DNA from 2 places in the Nonomuraea africana genome. Region 2 is predicted to be linked to the other one. Evidence: riboswitches for the same ligand, from Rfam matches in the RefSeq annotation. Region 2 holds a riboswitch; the other holds the start of a gene.
The links. Region 2 has a riboswitch for thiamine pyrophosphate ahead of thiO (glycine oxidase ThiO). Riboswitches for the same ligand answer to the same signal wherever they lie in the genome.

Region 1 (4,591 bases), 3.1 Mb from region 2:
GACGATGACCGCGGTGTCGGTCACGAGCCCTCGGAGATCAGCAGCTCCTCAGGCACTTCCTCGTGCACGGTGAACACCGAGTCGAGGCCGGTGACCTGCAGGATCTTCCTGACTGCGGGCCGCGGCGCGGCCACCTCGAGCTGCCCGCCGCGCTCCCTGACCCGCTTGAGCGCCGAGAGCAGCACGTTCATGCCGGTGGAATCGCAGAAATCCACCCCGGACATGTCTATGACCACACGGCTGGGCCCGTCCTGCAGCAGTCGAGTGAACTCCGACTGCAGGCGGGGCGCCGTATAGAGGTCGATTTCACCGGCGATCTCCACGAGGGCATGGCCGGCATGTGATCGAGTCGAGACCTTGAGCTCCACATGGGCAGGCTAGCGGCGTCGGGGCTCCGGGTCACGTTCTCACGCCGATAGGGGGCGGTCTGGTTTTTGTCCCCCGTTTCGGCCCCATGAAAACGCAGAGTACGCGAAGCTTGACAGTGTGAAACCGGCAAGGACCGGAGAGGGGTGAGGTGATAACGGCTTCCATGCCTGTCGCGTCAGCATTCCTGACCGGCAGGGATACCCGGCTTGGAGGTCCTCCGCACCCCTGCCCCGGCGCCTGCATCTCAGGGAGAGGACGCCATGCAACCCACTCGCTCACGACTCGTCTCCGGCCTGCGTGCCCCGGGCCGCCGCGGGAGCAGTCGATGAACGATGACCATTACGAGGACCCCATCCGCCAGCGACTACGTGAACACCTGGAGGCCATGCTGGTCCGCACGGAGAAGGCCGCTTCATGGCGCGAGGAGACCGCGCGCCTTCGGGGGCTGGTCAACCACGACGGGTTCGTTCCCGTCCGCACGCGGCTGTCGACCGAGGACCTCGACTTCCTCACCGACGCCCGCGACGACCTGCTCGCGTTCACGGAGCTCGGCCTGCGCCTCCTTGACCTGCACCAGCCGCGCGACGCCGGCGGCATCACCAGTGATCCCACCCATCCGATCCTGAGATGTCGCAGCTGCATGTGGCGCTGGCCATGCCCGACCTTCCGCGCCTTCTCCGACTCGTTCGGACCCATCCAGGCGCTTCCCGAGTCGGCCTGAGGAGGGTCACCATGCATGGGGTTGTGAAATGGGAGGCGTCCTTACCGAAGGTCCACAGCAGGCCTCTGCCTTGAATGCGGTCCCCGTCAGGGGATGGCGCCGTCAGATCGGTCGGCGCTGTTGTTCGATGTACGCCGCCGCGGATATGTCTCGTAGGTCACCACGGTCAGCAGCGCATGGTTGGGCCCTATGACAACCTCCTTGAGCCAGTAGACGGCTCGTGCCTCCAACGTGGGAGTCTTCGTGGCCGCAGGTCCACGCCGCGCCTCGTCCTGGAGATGGTCCCTTCGCCGTTGGCGCGTGTTCGCGCGCGTCTTTTGGCCATCACGCGGCCTCGCTCTCCAGTAGGGCGATGCAGTCGCGGATCGTAAGGCTGGAAAGTACAGCTACCGCCGCGCACGTAGCTGTACGTCGGTGGACGTCCGCCGACGCCAGTGCGAGACATAGCGTGAAGAGCCGTGGGGTGGTTGAAGACGGACGAATAGTGCATTATTGGGGCGCGAGCTGGGCAGACCCCGGCCGCACTCACAAGTCCAAACCGCGGGAGCTCGGGGCAACCGGGCTGAGAGGGCAACTGCCGTTGCCGACCGCATGAACCTGTCCGGGTAATGCCGGCGTAGGGAGCGTGTGATGACGCATGTCATCGACCCCAAGCGTGCAGAAGTCCCCCTGACCCTCGACGAGGCTGCGCCCAAGACGCTCGGTGTCCTCGACCAGGGCGCCTTCTGGGCCAATCTCGGCGTCAGCCTTCTCGGTTTCTCCTTCGCGCTGTTCCTCATCAACCCGCTCCTCGACGACAACCCGCTGTCCATGACCGCCGCGGTCACCGCGACCGTCGTCGGCAGCCTCGTCGGCACCGCCATGGTGGGCCTGGCCGCCATCCCCGGCGCGCAGACCGGCCAGCCCGCGATGGTGCTGCTCAGAGGGCTGTTCGGGGCCAGGCTCTCGTATGTCCCGACCGTGCTCAACATCATTCAGATGCTCGGGTGGGGCGCCTTCGAGCTGTGGGTCATCTCGATGGGCGCGCAGGCCATCTTCGGCGACGCCGTGCCGTACGCGGTCTGGGTGCTCCTCGCCGGGGCGATCACCACCGGTCTGACGATCTACCCGCTCGGCGCGATCAGGCTGATCAGGCGCGTCGTCACGATCGGCGTGATCATCTCGACCGTCTGGTTCGCCGTCGTCTTCCTGCGGGAGGCCCCCGCGCAGACCGGCGGCACGTGGGACGCCTTCGCCCCCGCCGTCGACTTCGTGATCGCGCTGTCGGTGTCGTGGGTACCGGTGGCCGCCGACTACGCCAGGCACTCGCGCAGCAGCCGCGCCGCCTTCACCGGCGTCGTCGGCGGTTACACGATCGCGCAGGTCGCCTGCCTGGCCATCGGTGTGTACGCGGTGGCGATCGCCGGGCACGACGCCGTGCTCAACGACCCGACCACGGTGTTCGGACCGTTCGTGGCCGCTCCGCTGGGCGCGCTCTTCTTCGGGATCCTGGTGCTGCGCGAGACCGACCAGTCCTTCGCGAACGTCTACTCCACCGCCATGTCCCTGCAGAACCTCATGCCCCGGGTGGACCGGCGCCTCTTCTCGGTCGCGATCGGCGTGCTGACCATCGGCGTGGCGCTGCTCGTCGACGTCAACTCCTACAGCGCCTTCCTCAGCATCATCGGCGCCGTCTTCGTGCCGATGCTGGGCGTTCTCGTGGTCGACTACTTCCTGCTCGGCCGCGGCAAGACCTGGAACACCAGCGAGAACGCCCCCTCGCGCTGGCCGATGGTCGCGCCGTGGGCGCTGGGCTTCGTCACCTGGTGGCTGCTGGCCGCGCCCTCGACGATCAGCTGGTGGGCGGCGATCTGGGACGGCGCGCGCACGGCGCTGGGCTTCACCAGGCAGCCGTGGATGAGCGCGGCCGTGGGCGCGTTCCTGGTGGCGGGCCTGATCACCCTGGCCATCGGCCTCGTACGGCGAAGCAGGCGCTAACCCTCGATCCTCAGCAGGCGCTCAAGGGCGGTCGCCCCGCCCGGATAGCTCTCGCGGTCGCGGACCCGGTGGCATGGCACGATCACGCACACCGGGTTCGCGTTCAGCGCGTTGCCCACCGCGCGCAGCGCCTGTGGCCGTCCGATGCGCGCCCCGAGGTCGGCGGTGGTGGTGCTGGTGCCGTACGGCACAGCCATGGTCATCTGCAGCAACGTGCGCGCGAACGGCGTGGCCAGCTGCAGGTCGACGGGGGTGGTGAAGGCGCGCAGGCGCCGGGAGAAGTAGGCGTCGAGCTCGCGGCGCACCGGGTCGAGGCGGCGCGCGTCAGGACCGACGAGTCCGCCCACCACGCGCGTCAGCCGCTCGACGATCGTGTGCTCGTCCTCGAAGCTGCAGGCGACCACGCCCTTGCCGGTGACCGCGAGCACCAGCCTGCCGAGCGCGCCTTCGTAGGTGCCGACGGCCACGTCAGGCGACCGCCCAGCACGATAGGTGGCTGAGGTGACCCTCAGCAGGGCTTCGAGGTCGCCGGCCGACATAACCCGCAGCGTATCGGACGGATCCGCCTACGGAGCAGGCGCGCCACGGGCAGTATGGAAGCGTGGGTGACGAGGAGATCGCCGCTGCCGTCCTCTCCAGCGCCCCCAACGCGGTCGTCGTGCTCGACAGGGACCAGACCGTGCTGGTCTGGAACCCAGCGGCGGAGCGGTTGTTCGGATGGAGCACCGAGGAGATGGTCGGGCGGCGCGCGCCGATCGTCCCTGGCGAGCTGACCGCCGAGCACAACGCGGTGCTCGAAAGGGTGCGCACCGGCGGCGAGGTCTCGCTGCGCACCAAGCGTTTCCACAGGGACGGCACGGTTCTCGACGTGCGGGTCGACACCAGCGCGCTGCTCCAGGGCACGGCCGTGATCGGCTACGTGCACGTCCACCATCTGCCTGAGGACGACCTCGTCGCCAGGGACAGGGGCGCGCACCGGGCCAGGCTGGTGCGCAGGCTCACCGACGTCGTGGGCGACATCAACGCCGAGCTGGAGCTGCCCGCCGTGCTCGACCGCATCGCGGCCAGCCTCACCGAGCTGACGGGGGCCGACGCGGGCGGATTCGTGCTCATCGAGGACGAACGGCTGAGGCTGGTCAGCGCCTACCAACTGCCCGAGACGCTCAGGAACGCCACCTCCGACCTGCGCAGCAGCCTGGTCGGCAAGCTCATGCGCACGGGCAAGACCGTCATGCTGGAGTCGAGCGGCCTCGACGACCTGGTCTGGGCGGAGCTGCCCGGCCTGCACACGATCGCGCTCGGACTGGCCGCGGTGGGCGGCCGTCCCTACGGCGCGCTCTACGCGCTGTTCGCCAAGCGGAAGCCCGGCCATGTCGAGCTCGAGCTGCTCGAGCTGCTGGCCGGGCACGCGGGCATCGCGGTGGGCAACGCCATGGCCTACCAGGAGGCGCTGCGGCAGCGGGCGCACGAGCGGGCCGTCTTCGACGCCAGCGCCGACGGCATCGCGGTGCTCGACGAGCCCGG
Region 2 (4,591 bases):
CACCAGGCGCTCGGCCGCGTCGAAGGTCTCGATCGGGTCGGGCAGCAGGGTCCGCTCGTCGTTGATGACCTCGAGCTTGACCCATTCGGTGCCCAGCGCCTCACGGGCCAGCCTGGCGGTCAGCACTGCCTCGCCCGCCGTGAAGCAGCCCGCGGTGTTGGGCAGCACCTTGATCTGGCGGGCCCGCAGCACGTCGAGCACCGAGCCGCGCGCGGCGGGGTCGAGGCGGCGCATCGCGACCGTGGTCAGCTCGGTGCCGGAGGCGGCCAGCGCCTGGTCGAGCACCTCCAGCGAGGGCGCGCCCCCGGTGCCCATGATGAGCCGCGAGGAGAACTTCTCGCCCGCGATGATCAGTTCATCCACCCTGCACCGCCGTGAGAATCTCGATCCTGTCGCGGTCGGCCAGCGCCGTGGTCGCCCACGTGCCCCTGGTGACCACCTCGTCGTTGAGCGCGACGGCGACGCCCGTGGTCTGCTCCGTCAGCCGCTGGACGGCCTGCGCCACCGTGGTGCCGTCCGGCACCTCGTGCGCGGCCCCGTTGATCGTCACTTGCATCGGCACTTCCTTGTTCAGAACCGCTGTGGCGAGCACAGGGCGGCCAGTTCGGGCTCCTCGCCCTCGAGGAGCGCGGGGGTGAGTGGAGCCAGCAGCACGCCGCCCCTGTGGTGTCCCGTGGCCAGGGCGAGCCCCCGGCGGTAAGGGCCGATCAGCGGCACGTTGTCGGGGGTGCACGGGCGCAGCCCCGCCACCACGTCGCCGAGTTCGAGCTCGGTGACGCCGGGCACCAGCTCCCTGGCGTCGCGCAGCAGCTCGTACAGGCCGCCCGCGGTCACCCTGGTGTCGAAGCCCAGCTCCTCCTGGGTCGCGCCGACCACCACCTCGCCGTCGCCGCGCGGCACGAGGTACACGGGCGAGCCGTGCACCATGCCGCGCACGCACCTGCCGAGCAGCGGGTAGGGGGAGCGCAGGCGCATGATCTGGCCCTTCACCGGCCGCACGGGCACGTCGGCGAGCTCGCCGCTCCACGCGCCCGCGGCCAGGACGACCCGCTCGCCGGTCAGGACCTCGCCGTCGGCCAGCCGTACCGCGCCGTCGAGCAGGCCGGTGGCGCGGCGCCGTACGAGGGGGACCGCCATCGCCTCCAGCGCGGCCAGCAGGGCCGCGGTGACGCGACGGGGATCCACCCACGCGTCGCCGCCCGCCAGCACCCCGCCCCGCACGGACGGCGAGAGCATCGGCTCCAGGCGGCGGCACTCGCGCCCCGTCAGGCGCTCGACCGGCAGCCCCAGCTTGTCCATGAAAGCGGCCAGCTCCTCCAGCGCGGCCAGGTCGTCGGCGCCGAAGGCCACGTCCAGCGTGCCGTGGGCGCGGTAGTCGACGGACAGGCCGCTGTCGGCCTCCAGCTCCGCGGCGAAGGCCGGCCAGCGCTCCAGCGCGGCCAGGCCCAGCCTGAGCAGCGGTTCCTCGGTGTAGGCGACCTCGCTGACGGGGGCCAGCATGCCCGCGGCGGCATGGGAGGCGCCCGAGGCGGGGGCCGGGTCGATCACCGTGACGGCCTGGCCGGCCCTGGCGAGCCGCCAGGCGACGGACAGGCCCACCACGCCGCCGCCCACGATCAGGTCCATCTCGCTCCCTTCGCCGGCATGATCCGGATCAGGTGTCTTGCGGTCGAAGGCCCGTCGAAGCCTTCCTCTCAGCCCGGTGTGGCCGGACTCCCGCGCGTCTTCCACCGTCCAGCCTACTCACGCCGAACGTCACCCTTGAACCATTGGTTATGGTCTTGACCGTGAACCATGTCGTGGTGGTAGGTGCGGGACTGGCAGGGGTACGCAGCGCCGAGGCTCTCAGAGCACGCGGATTCGGCGGCACGATCACGTTGATCGGGGAGGAGCGGCACCGGCCCTACGACCGTCCGCCCCTGTCGAAGGCGGTGCTCCTCGGCGACGCCGACTCCAGCTTCGTCGACTCCGATCTGGAGGGCATGGAGGTCGAGCACCGGGCGGGGGTGTCGGCCAAGGGCCTGGCCGAGGGCGTGGTGGAGACCACCGAGGGCGAGATGGCCTACGACGGCCTGGTCATCGCCACCGGAGCCGAGCCGATCAGGCTGCCGGGCGAGGGCCGCCAGCACGTCCTGCGCACCCTCGACGACGCGCTGGCCCTGCGCGCCGAGCTCGTCCCGGGGGCCCGAGTAGTGATCATCGGGGCGGGCTGGATCGGCGCCGAGGTGGCCACGGCCGCCAGGAAGGCGGGCTGCGCGGTCACGGTGCTGGAGGCGGGCGCCGCCCCGCTCGCGCACGTGGTCGGCGCGGAGGTGGGCGCCGAGACCATCCGCTGGTACGAAGGCATCGACCTGCGGCTGAACACCATGGTCGGCTCCGTGGACCCCGGCGGCGTGAGCCTGGTCGGCGGCGGGAGCATCGAGGCCGACGTGGTCGTGACCGGCATCGGCGTGCGGCCCACGATCGAGTGGCTGGCCGGCTCCGACATCGACCTGCACAACGGCGTCGTCGCCGACGAGCACCTGCGCACCTCCCTGCCGAACGTGGTCGCCGTCGGCGACTGCGCGGCCTGGTGGTCGCGCCGCTTCCACACCAGGCTGCGGGTGGAGCACTGGGACACCGCGCTCAACGCCCCCGAGGTGGCCGTGGCCAGCCTGCTGGGCGACGAGGCCGTGTACGATCCCGTCCCGTACTTCTGGTCGGAGCAGTTCGGTCACATGGTGCAGTACGCGGGTCACCACGCGGGCGCCCGCCTGGTGCGCCGCGGCGATCCGGCGGCCGCCGCGCCGGTGAGCAGGTGGTCGGTCTGCTGGCTGACCGACGACGACCGGCTGGCCGCCGTCCTGACCGTCAACAGGCCCCGCGACCTCGTCCAGGGCCGTAGGCTCATCGAGGCAGGCCAGCGCCTCGATCCGGGGCGCCTGGCCGATCCCGAGGTGGCTCTCCGTGATTGTGTTGTTTGAGCAAGGACGCGATGTGGTAGTGGTGGATTCGTGACGCTTTCTGTTGCACAGATAGACCGGGAGACCGACCAGCTCGTCGGCGAGTGGCTCACTCTCCCCGAAGTGGCCGCGCGCCTCGATCTGACGATCGGCAGGGCCAAGCAGCTCCTCAAGGACCACAAGCTCCTCGGCGTACGCCGAGGCGGCGGGGGGCCGCAGGTGCCCGCCGCCTTCCTCGAGGGCAAGGACGTGGTGAAGGGCCTGTCCGGCACGCTCACGCTCCTGCTCGACGCCGGCTACGACGACGTCGAGTCGTTGCGCTGGCTGTTCACGCCCGACGAGTCCCTGCCGGGCTCGCCCATCGACGCGATCAAGGCCGGTCGCCACACCGAGGTCAAGCGGCGTGCCCAAGCGCTCGGTTTCTGACGCCCGCCTCTACCTCTGCACCGACGGCCGTCGGTCCAGGGGTGACCTGGCCGACTTCCTCGACGCGGTGCTGGCCAACGGGGTCGACATCGTCCAGCTGAGGGAGAAGGGCCTGGAGGCGCGCGAGGAGCTCGCGCTGCTCGAGGTCTTCCGCGACGCCTGCGACCGGCACGGCGCGCTGCTGGCGGTCAACGACCGGGCCGACATCGCCTTCGCGGCCCGCCCTGACGTGCTCCACCTCGGCCAGGACGACCTGCCGGTGCGCGTCGCGCGAGACATCCTCGGCGACGACATCCTCATCGGCAGGTCCACGCACTCGGCGGCGGAGGCCTCGGCGGCCGCCGTGGAGGAGGGCGTCGACTACTTCTGCTGCGGCCCGATCTGGCCGACCCCGACCAAGCCGGGACGGCACGCGCCGGGGCCCGACCTGCTCAGGCACGCGACGGGGCTCGGCGAGGGCCGGCCGTGGTTCGGCATCGGCGGCATCGACCTCGACAACCTCGACGAGGTCAGGTCGTACGGCGTGAGCCGCGTCGTGGTCGTTCGCGCGATCACCGAGGCGGAGGACCCCGGCGCGGCGGCGGCCGAATTCGCCAAACGCCTGGCCCCCTGACGCGCCCCACCTGGCAGGCCGCCGACGACACCTCGGCGGCCGCAACCACCCCAGCCATCAGGCGACAGGGCCGAAGCGGCGCTGTCGGCGCGAGCGGTCTCGGGACCGGGTGCCCGGTCAGGTTTTGCGAGAGGTGGCCGCGACCGCGAGGTCGGCCAGCGCCGAGCGCGCCTCCTCGGTGATCGGCGCGTCGGCCAGCGAGGCGAGCGACTCCTCCAGATACCTGGCGATCATCTCCTCGCACTCGTCGAGCGCCCCGCTCCCCTCGATGATCCCGCGCAGCTTGGCCACCCCCTCCGCGTCGAGGTCGGAGTCGCCGAGCAGCCGCCGCACGGTCGCCGCGTCCTCGGGCGTCGCCGCGGCCAGCGTGCGGGCGATGAGCATGGTGCGCTTGCCCTCACGCAGGTCGTCACCCGCGGGCTTGCCCGTCTCCACCGGGTCGCCGAACACCCCGAGGATGTCGTCGCGCAGCTGGAAGGCGATGCCGACGCGGTTGCCGTACTCCACGCACAGCTCCTCGATCCACGGCGCGCCGCCGCCCGCCGCCAGGGTGAGGCCCAGTCTGAGCGGCTGCTCCACGGAGTACTTGCCGCTCTTGTACAGCGCCACC

Region 1: it holds a riboswitch for thiamine pyrophosphate, as region 2 does, so the genes downstream of both, H4W81_RS36180 (purine-cytosine permease family protein) here and thiO (glycine oxidase ThiO) in region 2, are expected to answer to the same signal.

The regions. Positions count from the first base shown of each region.
Region 1 is NZ_JADBEF010000001.1:7,592,164-7,596,754, reverse strand. It holds gene H4W81_RS36195 (glycosyltransferase family 2 protein) at 1-24, opposite strand, end outside; gene H4W81_RS36190 (STAS domain-containing protein) at 21-368, opposite strand; gene H4W81_RS36185 (hypothetical protein) at 695-1,090, shown strand; TPP riboswitch at 1,621-1,731, shown strand; gene H4W81_RS36180 (purine-cytosine permease family protein) at 1,721-3,067, shown strand; gene H4W81_RS36175 (methylated-DNA--[protein]-cysteine S-methyltransferase) at 3,064-3,606, opposite strand; gene H4W81_RS36170 (sensor histidine kinase) at 3,669-4,591, shown strand, end outside.
Region 2 is NZ_JADBEF010000001.1:4,500,068-4,504,658, reverse strand. It holds gene H4W81_RS21250 (thiazole synthase) at 1-363, opposite strand, end outside; gene thiS (sulfur carrier protein ThiS) at 356-556, opposite strand; gene thiO (glycine oxidase ThiO) at 571-1,626, opposite strand; TPP riboswitch at 1,615-1,730, opposite strand; gene H4W81_RS21235 (NAD(P)/FAD-dependent oxidoreductase) at 1,788-2,963, shown strand; gene H4W81_RS21230 (Rv2175c family DNA-binding protein) at 2,994-3,368, shown strand; gene thiE (thiamine phosphate synthase) at 3,346-3,981, shown strand; gene H4W81_RS21220 (polyprenyl synthetase family protein) at 4,099-4,591, opposite strand, start outside.